One region of the Hathewaya histolytica genome, then DNA from elsewhere that is predicted to be linked to it. Evidence: a T-box and tRNA genes for the amino acid it is inferred to sense, from the RefSeq annotation. Region 1 holds a T-box; the other holds one or more tRNA genes.

What was found. The T-box of region 1 lies ahead of FGL08_RS09900 (valine--tRNA ligase). A T-box ahead of a tRNA ligase gene usually reads a tRNA of that ligase, here a tRNA-Val.
Region 2: it encodes a tRNA-Val, which carries the amino acid that the T-box ahead of FGL08_RS09900 (valine--tRNA ligase) is inferred to sense. The anticodon was not compared.

The regions. Positions count from the first base shown of each region.
Region 1 is NZ_LR590481.1:2,037,084-2,045,736, reverse strand. It holds partial or broken gene FGL08_RS09915 (C40 family peptidase) at 1-177, shown strand, start outside; gene FGL08_RS13440 (peptidoglycan-binding domain-containing protein) at 172-588, shown strand; gene cls (cardiolipin synthase) at 876-2,309, shown strand; gene FGL08_RS09905 (ATP cone domain-containing protein) at 2,378-2,644, opposite strand; T-box leader at 2,756-2,980, shown strand; gene FGL08_RS09900 (valine--tRNA ligase) at 3,091-5,739, shown strand; gene FGL08_RS09895 (hypothetical protein) at 5,802-6,077, opposite strand; gene FGL08_RS09890 (bifunctional folylpolyglutamate synthase/dihydrofolate synthase) at 6,274-7,575, shown strand; gene FGL08_RS09885 (TIGR03905 family TSCPD domain-containing protein) at 7,623-7,865, opposite strand; gene FGL08_RS09880 (YncE family protein) at 8,005-8,653, shown strand, end outside.
Region 2 is NZ_LR590481.1:2,681,037-2,689,689, forward strand. It holds gene FGL08_RS12910 (DnaD domain protein) at 1-414, shown strand, start outside; gene FGL08_RS12915 (ATP-binding protein) at 407-1,390, shown strand; gene FGL08_RS12920 (DUF969 domain-containing protein) at 1,605-2,273, shown strand; gene FGL08_RS12925 (DUF979 domain-containing protein) at 2,288-3,217, shown strand; gene pcp (pyroglutamyl-peptidase I) at 3,246-3,887, shown strand; gene FGL08_RS12935 (gamma-glutamylcyclotransferase family protein) at 3,887-4,333, shown strand; gene FGL08_RS12940 (Crp/Fnr family transcriptional regulator) at 4,432-5,109, shown strand; tRNA gene FGL08_RS12945 (tRNA-Thr) at 5,234-5,309, opposite strand; tRNA gene FGL08_RS12950 (tRNA-Asp) at 5,314-5,390, opposite strand; tRNA gene FGL08_RS12955 (tRNA-Val) at 5,398-5,473, opposite strand; tRNA gene FGL08_RS12960 (tRNA-Glu) at 5,485-5,559, opposite strand; tRNA gene FGL08_RS12965 (tRNA-Thr) at 5,586-5,661, opposite strand; tRNA gene FGL08_RS12970 (tRNA-Asp) at 5,667-5,743, opposite strand; tRNA gene FGL08_RS12975 (tRNA-Val) at 5,750-5,825, opposite strand; tRNA gene FGL08_RS12980 (tRNA-Glu) at 5,836-5,910, opposite strand; tRNA gene FGL08_RS12985 (tRNA-Thr) at 5,936-6,011, opposite strand; tRNA gene FGL08_RS12990 (tRNA-Asp) at 6,017-6,093, opposite strand; tRNA gene FGL08_RS12995 (tRNA-Val) at 6,100-6,175, opposite strand; tRNA gene FGL08_RS13000 (tRNA-Glu) at 6,186-6,260, opposite strand; tRNA gene FGL08_RS13005 (tRNA-Val) at 6,408-6,483, opposite strand; tRNA gene FGL08_RS13010 (tRNA-Glu) at 6,493-6,567, opposite strand; gene FGL08_RS13015 (BaiN/RdsA family NAD(P)/FAD-dependent oxidoreductase) at 6,815-8,047, shown strand; gene FGL08_RS13020 (acyl-[acyl-carrier-protein] thioesterase) at 8,177-8,653, opposite strand, start outside.

The DNA of each region.
Region 1 (8,653 bases):
AATACAGATCTTAAATATGCTACAAGATTTATACAATGGTGGCTTGGTTCTACTAGAGATGGAGTATACAGCAATAAAACTAAAGAAGAAGTGCGTCAATGGCAAATTAAAGCTGGAATATGGAGTGCTGCAGGTGCAGATGGTGTTATAAGAGAAAAGGATTGGAATAAAATATTAAAAACAGTAGATCCAAGTGGATACACAACAGATTTTATTGCATCCGTTCAAAGAGACTTAATAAAATGTAGTTTTTATTCTGGAGAGGTAACAGGAACTATAGATCAAAAAACAAAAGAATCTATTAGTCATTTTAGAAGTACAATGGGATTACCAGTTAATAATACTTTAGATGATTCAGTTGTTACTGCTTTAAACCAAATTGTTAGTAAACCACACTTAGCAGTTAATACAGATCTTAAATATGCTACAAGATTTATACAATGGTGGCTTGGTTCTACTAGAGATGGAGTATATAGCAATAAAACTAAAGAAGAAGTACGTCAATGGCAAATTAAAGCAGGAATATGGAGTGCTGCAGGTGCAGATGGCGTTATAAGAGAAAAAGATTGGAATAAAATATTAAAATAACGGGTATATAGTTCTAGTATGTGAGAACCATTTTAGGTTGTTAATAAATATATTTACTAACATCTTGAAGCCACCATTTGGTGGCTTCTTTACATTTAATAAAATATCTTATTCATAAGCTTAAAAATCTTTTTTACTTAAAATTTTCATAAAATATAAAGTTTTATTTAGCAATTTATAATATGTTAATTATTATATAAATGTTAATTTATATGATTGCATTGTATTAATCATAATTTTTGCTTAGAATATTATTAAGCAAAAGATTTTTACTTAAGGAGAATAAGATGAATATAGGGATAATATTAGGAACATCAATTATAATTATAAATATTTTATCTATGCTAGTACTGATTTTTTTTGAAAGAAAAAATCCAACTACTACTTGGGCATGGTTACTGGTAATTATGTTTTTACCTGTTATTGGTTTTATAGTGTATTTGCTTTTTGGGCAGAGTCTTACTAAAGAAAAGATGTTTAGTAATAAGATTTTAACCGACCAAAAAAAGAAAGAGTACTTTAATAAGGTTAAAAATCAATATAAATATAAAAATGAGGTCTTAGAAAATATAGATATTATACAAATGAATTTTAGAAACACAAATGCTATATATACTCAAAAAAACTCTGTGGAATTATTTTTTGAAGGTAAGAGTAAGTTTTCTAGGTTATTTAAGGAAATAAAGGATGCTAAGAATTTTATTCATATGGAATATTATATTATCCAAAATGACAGTATAGGAAATGACCTTATAGAACTTCTTACAGAAAAAGTAAAAGAAGGTGTAGAGGTAAAGTTACTTTTTGATGCAATGGGATCTTATAAAATAAATAATAAAAAGTTTTTAAGAAAATTTACAGAAGCTGGTGGAAGATATGCTGCATTTTTTCCAAGTATTATACCTCATATTAATTTACGTATAAATTATAGAAATCATAGGAAAATCGTAGTTGTAGATGGAAATAAAGGATTTATTGGAGGATTTAACGTAGGTGATGAGTATTTAGGTAAAGATAATAAAATTGGAAACTGGAGAGATACACATATAATTGTGGAAGGAGAAGCCGTTAAAGAATTAGAAGAGAGATTTTTATTAGATTGGGCTTATGCATCTGGAGAAGAATTAGGAAATTACAATAAGTATTTTGAAATAAATTATCTTCCAAGTAGTTCTACAGGTATGCAAATAGTATCTAGTGGACCCGATCATGAAGAACCTTATATAAGAAATGTATATCTTAAAATATTAAATAAAGCAATGGATTATGTTTATATTCAATCTCCATATTTTGTACCCGATGAGACCATGCTAAGCGCTTTAAAACTCTCATCATTATCTGGAGTAGATGTTAGAATTATGATACCTGGAAGACCTGACCATAAGTTTATGTCCTGGGCTGCCAATTCTTATATAGGTGAATTATTAGAAGTGGGTGTTAAAATATATTTGTATAATAATGGATTTATACATTGTAAGACGGTTGTTTCAGATAATTCGGTATGTACAATAGGTACGGCTAATATGGATATTAGAAGTTTTGATCTTAATTTTGAGACTAATGCTGTAATATATGATAGGGAAATAAGTGAAAATCTTAGCAAACAATTTATAGAAGATATGAGCTATTGCAAACAAGTTACTTTAGAAAATTTTATAAATAGAGGCAGGGGAAGTAAAATAGCAGAATCTATAGTAAGGCTTCTATCTCCCATACTTTAAGTGAAAGAAAATGCCTTATACAATGATTTTTTCAATCATTGTATAAGGCATTTTGTATGTTAAATTTACTATTCTTCAAACATGTATGCTTTGCAAAGAGTTTCAAATTTATGATTAATTAATATGGTATATATTAGCCCTCTAATTTCATATACAGAAGTTGGAGAGGCGTCTTTTCTAGTTTTTTCTAGAGTAGATAAAATATCAGATAGAATAGTTTTTATGTCTCCTTCTGTTAGAGTAACATTTACATCATTAGCACAATTTTCAAGACTAGTTCTTATTTTTTCTAAATTAAAACTTTCTATGTTCCCACTTCTTTTTATTATTTTCATTATATTTTCCTCCTTTTATCATAATATTAGGTCTATTAAGATATATTATACCATTTTTCTATCTTGACATATTAAAAATCTAAGATATAATTTTAAGATATAAGTAAATATATAAAAGCTAGGAAAAAGAGGAGTAAAAGTGTGGAATATTAAGAGAGAAGGACTCATGGGCTGAAAGGTCTTTTATAGGAAACATTTTGAAGGTAGCTTTGGAGCTTTTCTACAGAAATTAAGTAAGTAGAAACGGTAAAAATCGTTAAAATTTTTGAGAGCTTAGAGTATAATATAAATTGTATTTTAAGAATAAAGGTGGTAACGCGCGCTGTCGTCCTTTTTTAGGATTACGGCGCTTTTTTATTTTAATTCAGTAGAAATATATATAAGTCATACTAAAAGTATTTGTTATTTTATATTAAACATAAGTAAAGTGAAAGGAGAAAATGATAATGGAAGAAAATAAAAATATAGCTAAGACATATGACCCGAAAGAGTTTGAAGAAAGATTATATGCATGGTGGGAGGAAAAAGGCTTTTTTACCCCTGTAGTAGATAAAAACAAGAAACCATATACAGTTATAATGCCACCACCAAATATAACAGGACAGTTACATCTAGGTCATGCTGTTGATAATACTCTTCAAGATATTTTAATTAGAACAAAAAGGATGCAGGGATACAGTACCCTATGGCTACCAGGACAGGACCATGCTAGTATTGCCACAGAAGTTAGAGTAGAAAAAGAAATAATAAAAGAAGGTCTAGATAAAAAAGAAATGGGAAGAGAGGCTTTCTTAGATAGAGTTTGGCAATGGACAGATGAATATAGAAATAGAATAAGAGGACAAATAAAAAAAATAGGATGCTCTGCAGATTTTACAAGAGAAAGCTTTACCATGGATGAAAATTTAAGCAAGGCTGTTAAAAAGGTTTTTGTAAAGCTTTATGAAGAAGGATTAATTTATAGAGGAGATAGAATTACAAATTGGTGTCCGAAATGTATGACAGCAATTTCAGATGCTGAGATAGAGCATGAGGAAAAAGAAGGTAGCTTTTGGCATATTAAATATCCAGTAATAGGTTCTGATGAATATTTAGAAATAGCAACTACAAGACCAGAAACTATGCTTGGAGATACAGCTGTAGCAGTAAACCCAGAAGATAAAAGATATGCTCATTTAATTGGAAAGAAGCTAATGTTACCACTTGTTAATAGGGAGATACCGATCGTAGCAGATGATTACGTTGACGTGGAATTTGGAACAGGGGCAGTTAAAATAACTCCAGCTCATGATCCAAATGATTATGGCGTAGGTCAAAGACATAACCTTCCTCAAATTGTAGTTATGAATGAAGATGGTACTATAAAAGAGGGATATGGTAAATATTCAAATATGGATAGATACGACGCAAGACGTACCATAGTGGAAGACCTAAAGGAAGCAGGACTTTTAGTTCAAATAAGAAAGCATGATCATAATGTAGGAACACATGATAGATGTAGTACTGTAATTGAACCAATGCTTTCAAAACAATGGTATGTTAAAATGGAGCCTCTTGCAAAACCAGCTATAGATGCAGTTAAGAATAAAAAAATTAAGTTCGTTCCAGAAAGATTTGAAAAAATTTATTTTAACTGGATGGATAATATTCAAGATTGGTGTATATCAAGACAATTATGGTGGGGGCATAGAATTCCAGTTTGGTATTGCAATGATTGTGGAGAACTTACAGTAACCATGGAAGAACCATGTTGTTGTTCAAAATGTAAAAGTAAAAACATAAAACAAGACGAAGATGTTCTAGATACATGGTTTAGTTCAGCTTTATGGCCGTTTTCAACTCTAGGTTGGCCTGATAATACTGAGGATTTAAAATATTTTTATCCTACATCAACACTAGTTACAGGCCATGATATTATATTCTTCTGGGTTGCTAGAATGATATTCTCAGGTCTTCACAATATGGGAGACATTCCTTTTGAAAATGTATTAATGCATGGACTTGTAAGAGACAGTGAAGGAAGAAAAATGTCTAAATCCTTAGGTAATGGAGTGGACCCTCTAGAAATTATAGATAAATACGGGGCAGATGCTCTAAGATTTATGTTAGTTACAGGAAATGCTCCTGGAAATGATATAAGATTCTATGAAGAGAGAGTAGAATCTGCTAGAAACTTTGCAAACAAGATTTGGAATGCTTCAAGATTTGTTATGATGAATCTAGACAGAGACATAATGAATAAGTATAAAGATAGTAACAATTACTCTGTAGCAGATAAATGGATATTATCAAGATTAAATACTGTAATTAAAGAGGTTACAGAAAATATTGAGAAGTTCGAGATAGGTATAGCACTTCAAAAAACTTATGACTTTATGTGGAATGAATTCTGTGATTGGTATATAGAACTTGTAAAACCTGTATTCTTCTCAGAGGATGAAGAAGCAAAGGGTATTGCATACAATGTACTTTACACAGTACTTACTAAAGGATTACAGCTATTACATCCTGTAATGCCATTTATAACTGAAGAAATTTATACTCATTTAGATACAGAGAATGAATCCATTACAATTTCTAAATGGCCTGAGTATAAAAAGGAATTAGAAGATCTTAAATCAGAAGAAAACATGAACTACATCATAGAGGGAATTAAAGCTATAAGAAATGTTAAAGCTGAAATGAATGTTCCACCGTCTAGAAAAGCGAAACTTATGATTTTAGCTCACAATGGAAGGGAAGCTTTTGAAGAAGGAAGAGTTTATTTCGAAAAATTAGCTTCTGCAAGTGAGGTTAATTTCCTAGAAAATAAAGAAGATGCTCCTAAGGATGCTGTATCTGCAGTTACTAAGAATGCAGAAATATATATGCCGCTTTTAGATCTTATAGATATTGAAAAGGAAGTAGAAAGATTAAATAAGGAAAAAGAAAAACTTCAAAAAGAAATAGATAGGGTGGAGAAGAAACTTTCTAATGAAAAGTTTGTAAGTAAAGCTCCAGAGGCTGTAGTTAAAGAAGAAAAAGAAAAAGCTGAAAAATATAAATCTATGTACAATACTGTACTTGAGAGAATAGACTCTTTAAAAAATTTATAATAAACTAAAAAGGACCTGCAATTGCAAGTCCTTTTTTATTTAAATTATAAGTAATCAAAAAATTATTGCTTGTTTTTTTCTAATAATTCTTTTCTCCATTCATATAATACAGTTTCAGCAGCCGATATTGTAGCATTTATACTGATATCATGTCTACTTCCACGTCCAAGCTGATCATTACCTTGAACAATATATAAACTATCTAAAAGAGCTTCTAAGTTCTCTATAGTATAATTAGGATCATCTTTCATTGTAGTAATGAAATCATTATACGCATTTTCAAAAATTATATCATATTTTTCTTGATCTTGATCTTTTATAATTTCATCATTTGACATAGAAAATCACTCCTAAGATTTAAGCATAACATTATTAATAGATATTGATTATCATTAATATTCTACTATAGAAAATAAATTTAATCAATGGATATTTTATTATAAATTATTCATATTAAGGTTTAATAAAAAAATACTATTTGATATAATTATTTAAGTACTAATTGAAAATGCTCATGTTAGCGAGGGATAAAAAATGAATTATGTTGAAGCTATTAATTATCTTGAAAGTACTTCAAAATTTGGAATGAAGCTTGGATTAGAGAGAACAGAAAGAATTTTAGAATTACTAAATAATCCACATAAAAGAATAAAGACTATACATATTGGTGGCACTAATGGTAAGGGCTCTACCACAGCTATGCTAAATGCTATTTTAGCGGAAGCTGGTTATAAGGTTGGTATGTATACATCTCCCTATATAGAAGAGTTTGAGGAGAGAATACAAATATCTAATTCTTACATAAAAAAAGAAGAATTTGCTGATACAATAACGGAGCTTTCCATTATTATAAGAAAGGTTATAGATGAAGGTTTTGGAGAACCTACATATTTTGAAATATTAACTTGTGCTGCTTTTTTATATTTTTATAAAAAGGAAGTTGATATTGCTTTAATAGAGGTAGGGTTAGGTGGGAGACTTGATTCTACCAATGTAATTTCACCAATTTTAACTTTAATAACTTCTATAAGTTATGACCACATGGATATATTAGGAGATACTTTAGAGAAAATAGCGTCTGAAAAAGCTGGTATAATAAAAGAAGATACTCCATTAATTTTGTATCCACAGAAAGAAGAAAGTAAAAGCGTTATAGAACAAGTTTGTAGAGAAAAAAATTCAAGATTAATAGAAGTAGATAAAAATTGTTCAGAGTTTATAAAGGTTTTAGAGGAAGATTCAAGTTTAAGACAATTAATAAAAATAAAAGGCAAAAAAAGTGATTATGAAATTGAATTAAACTTGCTAGGTAAGCATCAACTTTTAAATTGCGCTTTATGTATACATGCCTTTGAAGTATTAAATGATATAGGATTTAATATAACTGAGAACCAAATGATTAGTGCACTTAAGAAAGTAAATTGGCCAGGTAGATTAGAAATTATGAAAAGAGGCCCATTGGTAGTTATTGATGGTGCTCATAATATAGACGGTATAACAATGCTAAGTGAAAGTGTTACAACTTATTTTAAATATAAAAACATAATACTTATACTAGGTATTTTAAAAGATAAAGAAGTAGAAAATATGGTTAAGACTATAGTTCCTTTAGCTAAGGAAGTTATAAGTGTAACACCACATAGTGATAGAGGAAAATTAGCACTAGAATTAAATGAAGTAGTAGAGAGATATAATAAGAAATCTTCTTATGAAGAAGATTATGAAAAGGCTTATGAGAAGGCTTTAAGTATTGCATCAGAGGAGGATTTAATTTTAATATCGGGTTCCTTATATATGATAGGTGATATGAGAAAAATAATTAAAAGTAAAATTTAAGTTATAAAAGATAAAACATCCATAATTTAATATGGATGTTTTATCTTTTATTTTACCAGTTCTTTAAGTGCACAGGCAAATTGATCAGGGCAAGAAGTAGCTTTACTTCCACAGGATATCCCTTCAAGCTTATTGATAGCATCATCTACAGATAAACCTTCTAAAAGTTTTGATATACCTTGAAGATTACCGTTACAACCACCAATAAAATTTACATTAGTTATTTTATTATCTATTACTTCAAAGTGTATTTCTTTAGCACAGACCCCATTTGGATAGTATGTGTACATGTTATATAGTCACCCCTTATTATAAAGTTACATATATTATTTTATATTAACATATATAATACATCAATAACAATCAAGTGTCTTTTTATAAAATATATACTTTAAACATTCTCATATTTAATAGAAAGGAGGGGGATAAATGTATATTTATATCTGTAATACATTTTCAGATTCTATATCTGAAATAAATATTAGAGAGTTTAAAGAAGAAAGAAGAATTAAAATTAACTCTAATCAAAGAGTCGGTCCACATGGGATTCATAAATTTAGTGATATATTATTTACAGCTAATAATTATAGTAATGATATAAGTTTAATAGATTTAAATGATTATAGTGTTAGGTCTTTTTATGTAGGAACTAATTGTACTGACATAAAAGTTAATGGTGATAAGGCCTATATAGTCTGTGGAGATTCTAATGATATGAAAGTATTTAATCTTTTAGATGAAAAGATAGAAAAAAGTATATATTGTGGAGACTTTCCACATAGCATAGATATTCAGGGCGTGATAAATAAGATTTTGGTATGTAGTATGAGGGATGGATATGTAAATTTATTAGATTTAAATGAAGAAAAAGTTATTGATAAAGTTAAAGTGGGGAACTATCCTACAAAGGCAATATTTTGTGATAATGGAAGGTTTATATTGGTGTGCGAGAGTCATTTTGGTGAAAAGTTTGGAAATATTACTGTATTAGATAAGGAACTAAAACATATAGAGAAGTTAAAGGTAGGAAAAGGTCCAGTAGATATGTATTCAAGCGGTGATAAGTTATATATATCTA
Region 2 (8,653 bases), 640 kb from region 1:
TCTATAGATGATGCTCAAATATTTATTAAACAACACGAAGATAGATGGATTAAAATTAAAAAAATACTTACATATCTAGGAATGCAAAACTCCGAAGTTATGAAACCACAAGAACAATTAATCACAAAGTGGATAAATACATATAAATTCCCTATTGAAGTTATCTATAACGCTTGTGATATATGCTTTCAACGAATAAACAAAGCTGATTTTAAATATATAGATGGGATTTTAAATAGTTGGTTTAAAGATGGTGTTAAATCTATAGAAGATATTGAAAAAAACAGAAAAAAATCTCCTAAATACTATAAAGGTAAGACTGTTTCAAAAGGAAGTTTTGGAAACTATGAACAGAGAAATTATGATTTTAATGATTTAGAGAAAAAATTACTAGGATGGGATAGGAATGATTAGAAAATATAAAGAAGAAATTGCAAAGATCTATGAAATTCTTCAAGAAAAATCTAAATCTGAACTTAAAAGTAGAAAGGATGAAATAGAAAAAGTTCTTCCAGAAGTTATATCTATAGAAAAGAAAATTGCAAAACTTTGTATAGATGTATCTATAAATACTTTAAAACAGATGGATAATAGAGATAATTACTTACACGAATTAAAAAATACTATTACAGATCTTAAAATGAAAAAATCTGAACTCCTAGTTGAAAAAGGTTATCCTATGGACTACTTAAATCTACATTTTCAATGTAGCAAATGCAATGATACTGGATTTATAGGAGCTACTAGATGTGATTGTTATAAAAAACACCTAGCAGATATATACTATAAAAATTCTGACTTAAGGGATTCTCTTAGTGAAAATAATTTTAAAAGTTTTAATTTAAATTTGTATAGGGATAATAGAGGTAATAATGAACCTGAATCCCCTAGGCAGAATATGAGAAAAATATTTTCGAAGGCAACTAACTTTATAAATACATTTTATTCAACTGGGGAAAATTTATTCTTCTATGGTGGTTCTGGGACAGGAAAGACGTTCCTTTCTTATTGTATAGCGAAGGAGCTTTTAGACAAAGGTTATCTTGTAATATATAAAACTGCCGATGAATTAATAAAAAATTTAAATGAAATTAGATTTCATGGCAATAAAGAGTTAGAAGAATCTATTCTAAATTGTGACTTACTTATAATCGATGATTTAGGCACAGAACATAAAACTGATATAAGTAGATCCGAATTATTTAATTTAATTAATAAAAAGCTGTTAAAAAATAAGAGCATGCTTATATCTTCAAATTATCAACTGGAATACTTAATGGAAAATTATTCCGAGAGGATAACATCAAGACTATTAGGAAACTTCACCATATGTAAGTTTTACGGTGAAGATATTAGGATAAGGAATAATTTAACAAAATTAATAGATTAATAGAAATATTTTTCAAAAGAGTACTTTGCTTCATAATAAGGTACTCTTTTTTATACTAAAATAAATGTTTGTATGTCGTTTTTTATCACTTATTGTTCGACTTTGTAGTGCAGACTACAGAAAAATTTTAAAATTATTCGTATAATTAATAATAACATATTTAAAACTTTCAAAATAAAAAATTTTTAAGAAAAGAAAGGAAGGTTATAAAATGATAAAACTTTTAGGTATACTTATTGTAATAATTGGATTCATTCTAAAACTAGATACTATTTCAGTAGTCATAGTGTCTGGTATAGTTACTGCACTTGTATCTGGTATTGACTTCATGTCCTTCTTAGATATTCTCGGCAAATCTTTTGTTGAAACAAGATATATGACACTATTTGTACTTACCTTACCTGTTATAGGTATATGTGAAAGATACGGTTTAAAGGAAAAGGCTATAGACCTTATACAAAAAGCTAAAAAACTTACTACTGGTAGAATTTTAGTTCTTTACTTATTTATAAGAGAATTAGCTGCTATAGCTTCTGTAAGACTTGGAGGACATCCTCAATTTATAAGACCTCTTATCAACCCAATGGCACAGGGTGCTGCCATAAGTAAATATAAAGATGTGGATGAAGAGAGTGAAGACGTTATAAAAGGTATGGCTGCTGCTGCTGAAAACTATGGTAACTTTTACGGACAGAACGTTTTCATTGCAAATTCAGGAGTTTTATTAATTGTAGGAACTTTAAGCGAACTTGGGTATAAAGTAACTCAGGTAGATGTAGCTAAATATTCAATTCCTATAGCTATATGTGCATTTATTCTTGGATCATTACAATTCCTATGGTTAGATAAAAAGTTAGATATGAAAATGAAAAAAAATAAATAAGGAGGATTGAAATTATGGATATAAAGCAAATCTCAATAATGTTATTGGAATTTTTCTATATGTTAACTGGTATTATAATGCTAATGACAACTTATTTTATATTAAAAGATGACAAACATCCTACAAGAATTGGTACAGCTTCATTTTGGTCTATATTAGGCTTCATATTTATATTCGGAAAATACGTTCCTTCTAAATTAGTAGGTGCTCTACTTTTAATAATAGGTCTTCTTACATTAACTAAACAAGTTAAAATTGGTTCTATTAAAACTATTTCTGATAGTTTTAGAGAAGAACAATCCAAAAAAATTGGTGGAAAAATATTCATTCCTTCTTTAGCCTTAGCTGTAGTAGCTTTTGCTGTAGCTCAATATACTAAGCTTGGTGGTCAAGTAGCTATAGGTATGTCAGCTTTAGCAGGTCTTATTCTTACTTTATTTATAACTAAATCTCCAGCAAAGAATATTGCTCTTGATGGTGATAGGATGTTACAACAAGTTGGATCTTCTAGTATACTTCCTCAATTACTTGCAGCTCTAGGAACTGTATTTACTGCTGCTGGAGTTGGTCAGGTTATTTCTAAAGGAATATCAACAATAATTCCTCAAGGAAATATCTTATTAGGTGTTACAGCTTACTGCTTAGGAATGGCTATATTTACAATGATAATGGGAAATGCCTTCGCTGCATTTGCAGTTATAACAGCTGGTGTTGGTGTTCCATTTGTATTTGCCCAAGGTGCTAACCCTGCTATAGCTGGTGCTCTAGCTTTAACTGCTGGATATTGTGGAACATTATTAACTCCAATGGCTGCAAACTTCAACATAGTTCCTGCTGCTTTATTGGAAAGTAAAAATAAAAATAGAGTAATAATATCCCAAGCTCCTGTAGCTATATTATTACTAATAATTCATATAGCACTTATGTATTTCTTAGCATTTTAAATTTATTGATAAATAGGGGGTATTAATAATGAAAGTTTTAGTTACTGGTTTTGATCCTTTTGGTGGAGAAAAAATAAACCCTGCCTTAGAGGCTGTAAAAGGGTTAAAAAATAGTATATCTGGTGCAGAAATTATAAAAATAGAAATACCAACTGTATTTAAAAAATCTGTTGCTGAAGTAGAAAAAGCCATTGTTAAACATAATCCTGATATAGTACTTTGTATAGGGCAAGCTGGTGGAAGGTTTGAAATAAGTCCAGAAAGAGTAGCTATAAATATGGATGATGCTAGAATAGAAGATAACGAAGGTAATCAACCTATTGATTTACCTATATTTAAAGATGGTGCGCCTGCATACTTCACATCCCTTCCAATAAAAGCTATGGTAAAAGAAATGAAGGAGAATGGTGTTCCTGGTAGTATATCAAATACAGCTGGTACATTTGTATGCAACCATGTAATGTATGGTGTACTTTATCTTATAGATAAAAAGTACCCTAATATGAAAGGTGGATTCATTCACGTTCCATTCATACCAGAACAAGTTACAGAAAAGAGAAATATGCCGAGCATGTCTCTAGAACTTATAACAAAAGGTCTTGAACTTTGTATTAAGGCAGCCGTTGAAAATACTGAGGATATAAAAGAAACTGGAGGTAAAATTTGTTAATGACAGAATGTATATTTGTCTACGGAAGTCTTATGGATGGCTTCTTTAACTATGATAAATATCTTAAAGGTAAAGTTTTAACTTCTAAAAAAGTAAAAACAACTGGAAAGTTATTTCACATGAAAAAAGAAGGTTATCCTGCCTTATTAAAAGGTGACGATGTAGTGTATGGTGAATTAATCACTATAAAAGATTTTGAAAACAACTTAAAAGCTATGGATGCCATGGAAGGATTTTTAGGAGAAAATAATCCAGATAATGAGTACAATAGAATGCTTATAGATGTTCAGTTATTAGATACTGATAAACTAAATAACAGTTCTTCAATACACCATGAAACAATAAAGGCCTATGCCTATATGTATAATTACAATGAAACTAAGGTAAATAAAGATAACCTTGTGTATATTAAACATGGCGATTGGAGAAAATACATGAATACATAGTAGGATTATTCCTACTATGTATTTATTTTATCTTCTTTTTGATTTATAATAGATAGTAATTCTCTTTTAATAATTTTTTACTACAAGGAGTATGAAATATGATATATGAAGATTTATTTGATTATAAAAAACAAGAAGAAATGAGAAGCTTTTTCTTAAATATGTTAGCTCCTCTAGGTAAGAAAAAAGACTTTAAAAAAGGTGACCTAATTAAGATATACGAAGAAGAAAGATTTGTAGGTATCGTAATTAATGGAAAGGTGAAAGGTTCATTGTATAGCTCTAAGGGAACCGAAAAGTTACTTTATATCTTGAGGGCTGGTGAAATCTTTGGTGAATCAAATTATTTTGTAAGTGGTGGTTCACACTCCATTATAAAAGCCATGGAACCTAGCACCATATCTTTTATACCTAAAAATATATTAGATTCTTATTTAGATAAAAATCCTAAAGCATATAGCTTTTTTATACATAGCATAACTAGAAAGTATAGAATATCAATTTCTCAGATGTCTGATGCTATATTCAGTTCCTCAAAAACTAAAGTAGCAAATACTTTGTATAGGCTTACAGTTCAAGATAGCAAAAAAGAAGCTAATGAATATATAATTAAAACTCACCTAACACATCAAACTCTTGCTAATTTAATTGGATGTTCAAGAATAACCGTTACTAAAGTACTAAAAGAATTAAGGCAATTAAATATTCTTGACATTCGAGATAAAAAAATTGTAGTTAAGAATTTAGATGCTCTTAAATCCATGTGTCAAAGTTAAATAATATTAATAATAAAAACTGCTTAAACTATACTTATATATTAGAATATACTTTAAGCAGTTCTTCAGTTATATAAAAGTTTTTTAAAATTAAAAAAGCTCCTAGAAAATCTTCTAGAAGCTTTGGAGCTGGCAATAGGACTTGAACCTACAACCTGCTGATTACAAGTCAGCTGCTCTACCAATTGAGCCATGCCAGCATAATGGCGACCCAGAAGGGACTCGAACCCTCGACCTCCGGCGTGACAGGCCGGCACTCTAACCAACTGAGCCACTGGGCCATTTTTATGGTGGGCACAACAGGGATCGAACCTGTGACCCTCTGCTTGTAAGGCAGATGCTCTCCCAGCTGAGCTATGCGCCCATAAAAATTAATGGTGACTCCTAGGGGAATCGAACCCCTGTTACCACCGTGAAAGGGTGGTGTCTTAACCGCTTGACCAAGGAGCCATATTTAGTTTGTTTTTTTAAATTAATGGAGCTGGCAATAGGACTTGAACCTACAACCTGCTGATTACAAGTCAGCTGCTCTACCAATTGAGCCATGCCAGCATAAATGGCGACCCAGAAGGGACTCGAACCCTCGACCTCCGGCGTGACAGGCCGGCACTCTAACCAACTGAGCCACTGGGCCATTTTATGGTGGGCACAACAGGGATCGAACCTGTGACCCTCTGCTTGTAAGGCAGATGCTCTCCCAGCTGAGCTATGCGCCCATAAAATTAATGGTGACTCCTAGGGGAATCGAACCCCTGTTACCACCGTGAAAGGGTGGTGTCTTAACCGCTTGACCAAGGAGCCATATTTAGTTTGTTTTTTAAATTAATGGAGCTGGCAATAGGACTTGAACCTACAACCTGCTGATTACAAGTCAGCTGCTCTACCAATTGAGCCATGCCAGCATAAATGGCGACCCAGAAGGGACTCGAACCCTCGACCTCCGGCGTGACAGGCCGGCACTCTAACCAACTGAGCCACTGGGCCATTTTATGGTGGGCACAACAGGGATCGAACCTGTGACCCTCTGCTTGTAAGGCAGATGCTCTCCCAGCTGAGCTATGCGCCCATAAAATTAATGGTGACTCCTAGGGGAATCGAACCCCTGTTACCACCGTGAAAGGGTGGTGTCTTAACCGCTTGACCAAGGAGCCTTGTTTTAAGTCTTTAATATTTTAACATAAACTTAAAATGTTTGCAATACTTTTAAAGTTTATTATTAGAGAAATTCAGTAATCGTTTAACTAAGAATATAAATTAACACATAAATATTTCAAAGAAAAAATTTACTAAATAACTTATGGTGGGCACAACAGGGATCGAACCTGTGACCCTCTGCTTGTAAGGCAGATGCTCTCCCAGCTGAGCTATGCGCCCATAAATTAATGGTGACTCCTAGGGGAATCGAACCCCTGTTACCACCGTGAAAGGGTGGTGTCTTAACCGCTTGACCAAGGAGCCATATTGTCAGTCTCTCTAATCTTTAAAGGTTTATCTAATAATTTAAGCTATCAGAGCAACTTGTTCAGCTATCCGACAAGGTATATCATACCGAAAATTTATTAATATGTCAACATTTTTTTTAATCTTTTTGTTGTTTTATATAAATTATATTAATAATCTATACTTTAATACATTATTCAATGCTTTTATTGTATACTGTTATTATATACTTATATAATTATTTTATTATATATAGGAGGCTAAAATGATTAAAGACTTAATTATTATAGGTGGAGGCGCTTCAGGCCTTGTAGCTTCTATTATTGCTAAGGATTTTAACTCTAATATAACTTTGTTAGAAGGTACAGATAGAATTGGAAGAAAAATTTTAACTACAGGTAATGGTAGATGTAATATTAGTAATAAATATATCAATATAAAAAGATATCATAGTGATTTAGACGGTTTCGGTGAAAAAGTATTAAATCAGTTTAATAATGAAGATACTATTAACTTTTTTAGTTCTATTGGACTTCCGTTACGAACTTTGGAAGGTGGAAAAATGTATCCTCTTTCCTTACAATCTTCTGCTGTTTTAGATATTTTAAAACTTGCTATTGAAGAAAGGGAAATTAATTTACAATTAAATAGTAAAGTAAAAAATATCGAATTAAAAAAAGATATATTTTACATATATACAGAAAAAGATATATTAAAAAGTAAGAAGGTACTATTATGTACTGGAGGAAAATCCTATGTTGGCACCGGTTCTGATGGAAGTGGATATACTCTTGCTAAAAATTTAGGCCATTCAATTATAAATACTATCCCTTCTATAGTACAAATAAAATTAAATCATGATAAATTAAAAGCTATTTCCGGTGTGAAATTTGAAGGTTCCGCTGAAATACTTGTAGAAGGTAAATCTATAAAAAAGGAATATGGGGAAATCTTATTTACTGATTATGGTATATCTGGTCCTCCTATTTTACAGTTAAGCAGAATTGCTTCCTCTAAGTCTGAAAGTAATAATATGAACTTAACTATAGATATGTTCCCTCAAATGTCGAAAGAACACTTAAGAAACTTTCTAGAAAATCACTTTGGGGCTTTTGGTTATAGAAGTATATATAATTGTTTTATTGGAATTATAAACAAAAAATTAATCCCTATATTTTTAAAAGAAAGTGGAGTAACTGATATCCATAAAGAAGCGTACCACTTAACTTGGGATGAAAAGGAAAATCTTTTAAATAACTTAAAAAACTGGACTTTTGAAGTTTCAGGAACTAATACCTTTAGAGAAGCTCAAGTTACTGCAGGTGGTATAAACACTAAAGAGGTCGATGAAGAAACTCTAGAGTCTAAAATTATTCCTGGATTATATTTTGCAGGAGAAATTTTAGATATCGATGGTGATTGTGGTGGATTTAATCTACAATGGGCTTGGAGTTCTGGCGTCGTATCATCTAGATCTGCTCTTTCAAAACAAGTATAATAACAAAATCTAAGTTTAAAATATAATCCCGTTAAATAAACCTACGAAATACTATATAAGTTTATTTAACGGGATAATTTTATTTTTCTATCTCTTATTAAAAAACAATTATCAGAGTCCTTTAAATTTTTATTTAGACCAATAAGTTTTTCCAATAGTTACCCTATTACCTTCAGAATTATCAATTTTATGTTCAAATACAATAACATCATCTTCCCTGCTTATGATGTCACCATAGACATTAATTTTATCTCCATATTTCACTTCTTTTTCATAGGTTATAGTTAACCTTTTTAAGGTATATTCTAAAATTATATCTAAAGGTATGGTTTCTAAAATCCAGGAAATATACTTAACATTATTAACGTGAAGATTTGTATCTATATCACTATATCTCACATCAAATAATTTTTTATAATCAAAATCCTCTTTTTGCAAATTAATTTTTTCTATTGTAAAAGGTTCTTTTTTTACTCCATCTAGACCATATTTACTTTGAAGCTCCTCTGTAACCCTTTTAGGTTTTCCTTTATTTATATCCACTAAGAACCATATGCTATGCCCTAATACAATTACCTCTCCACTGCTATCTATAATCTCAAAATT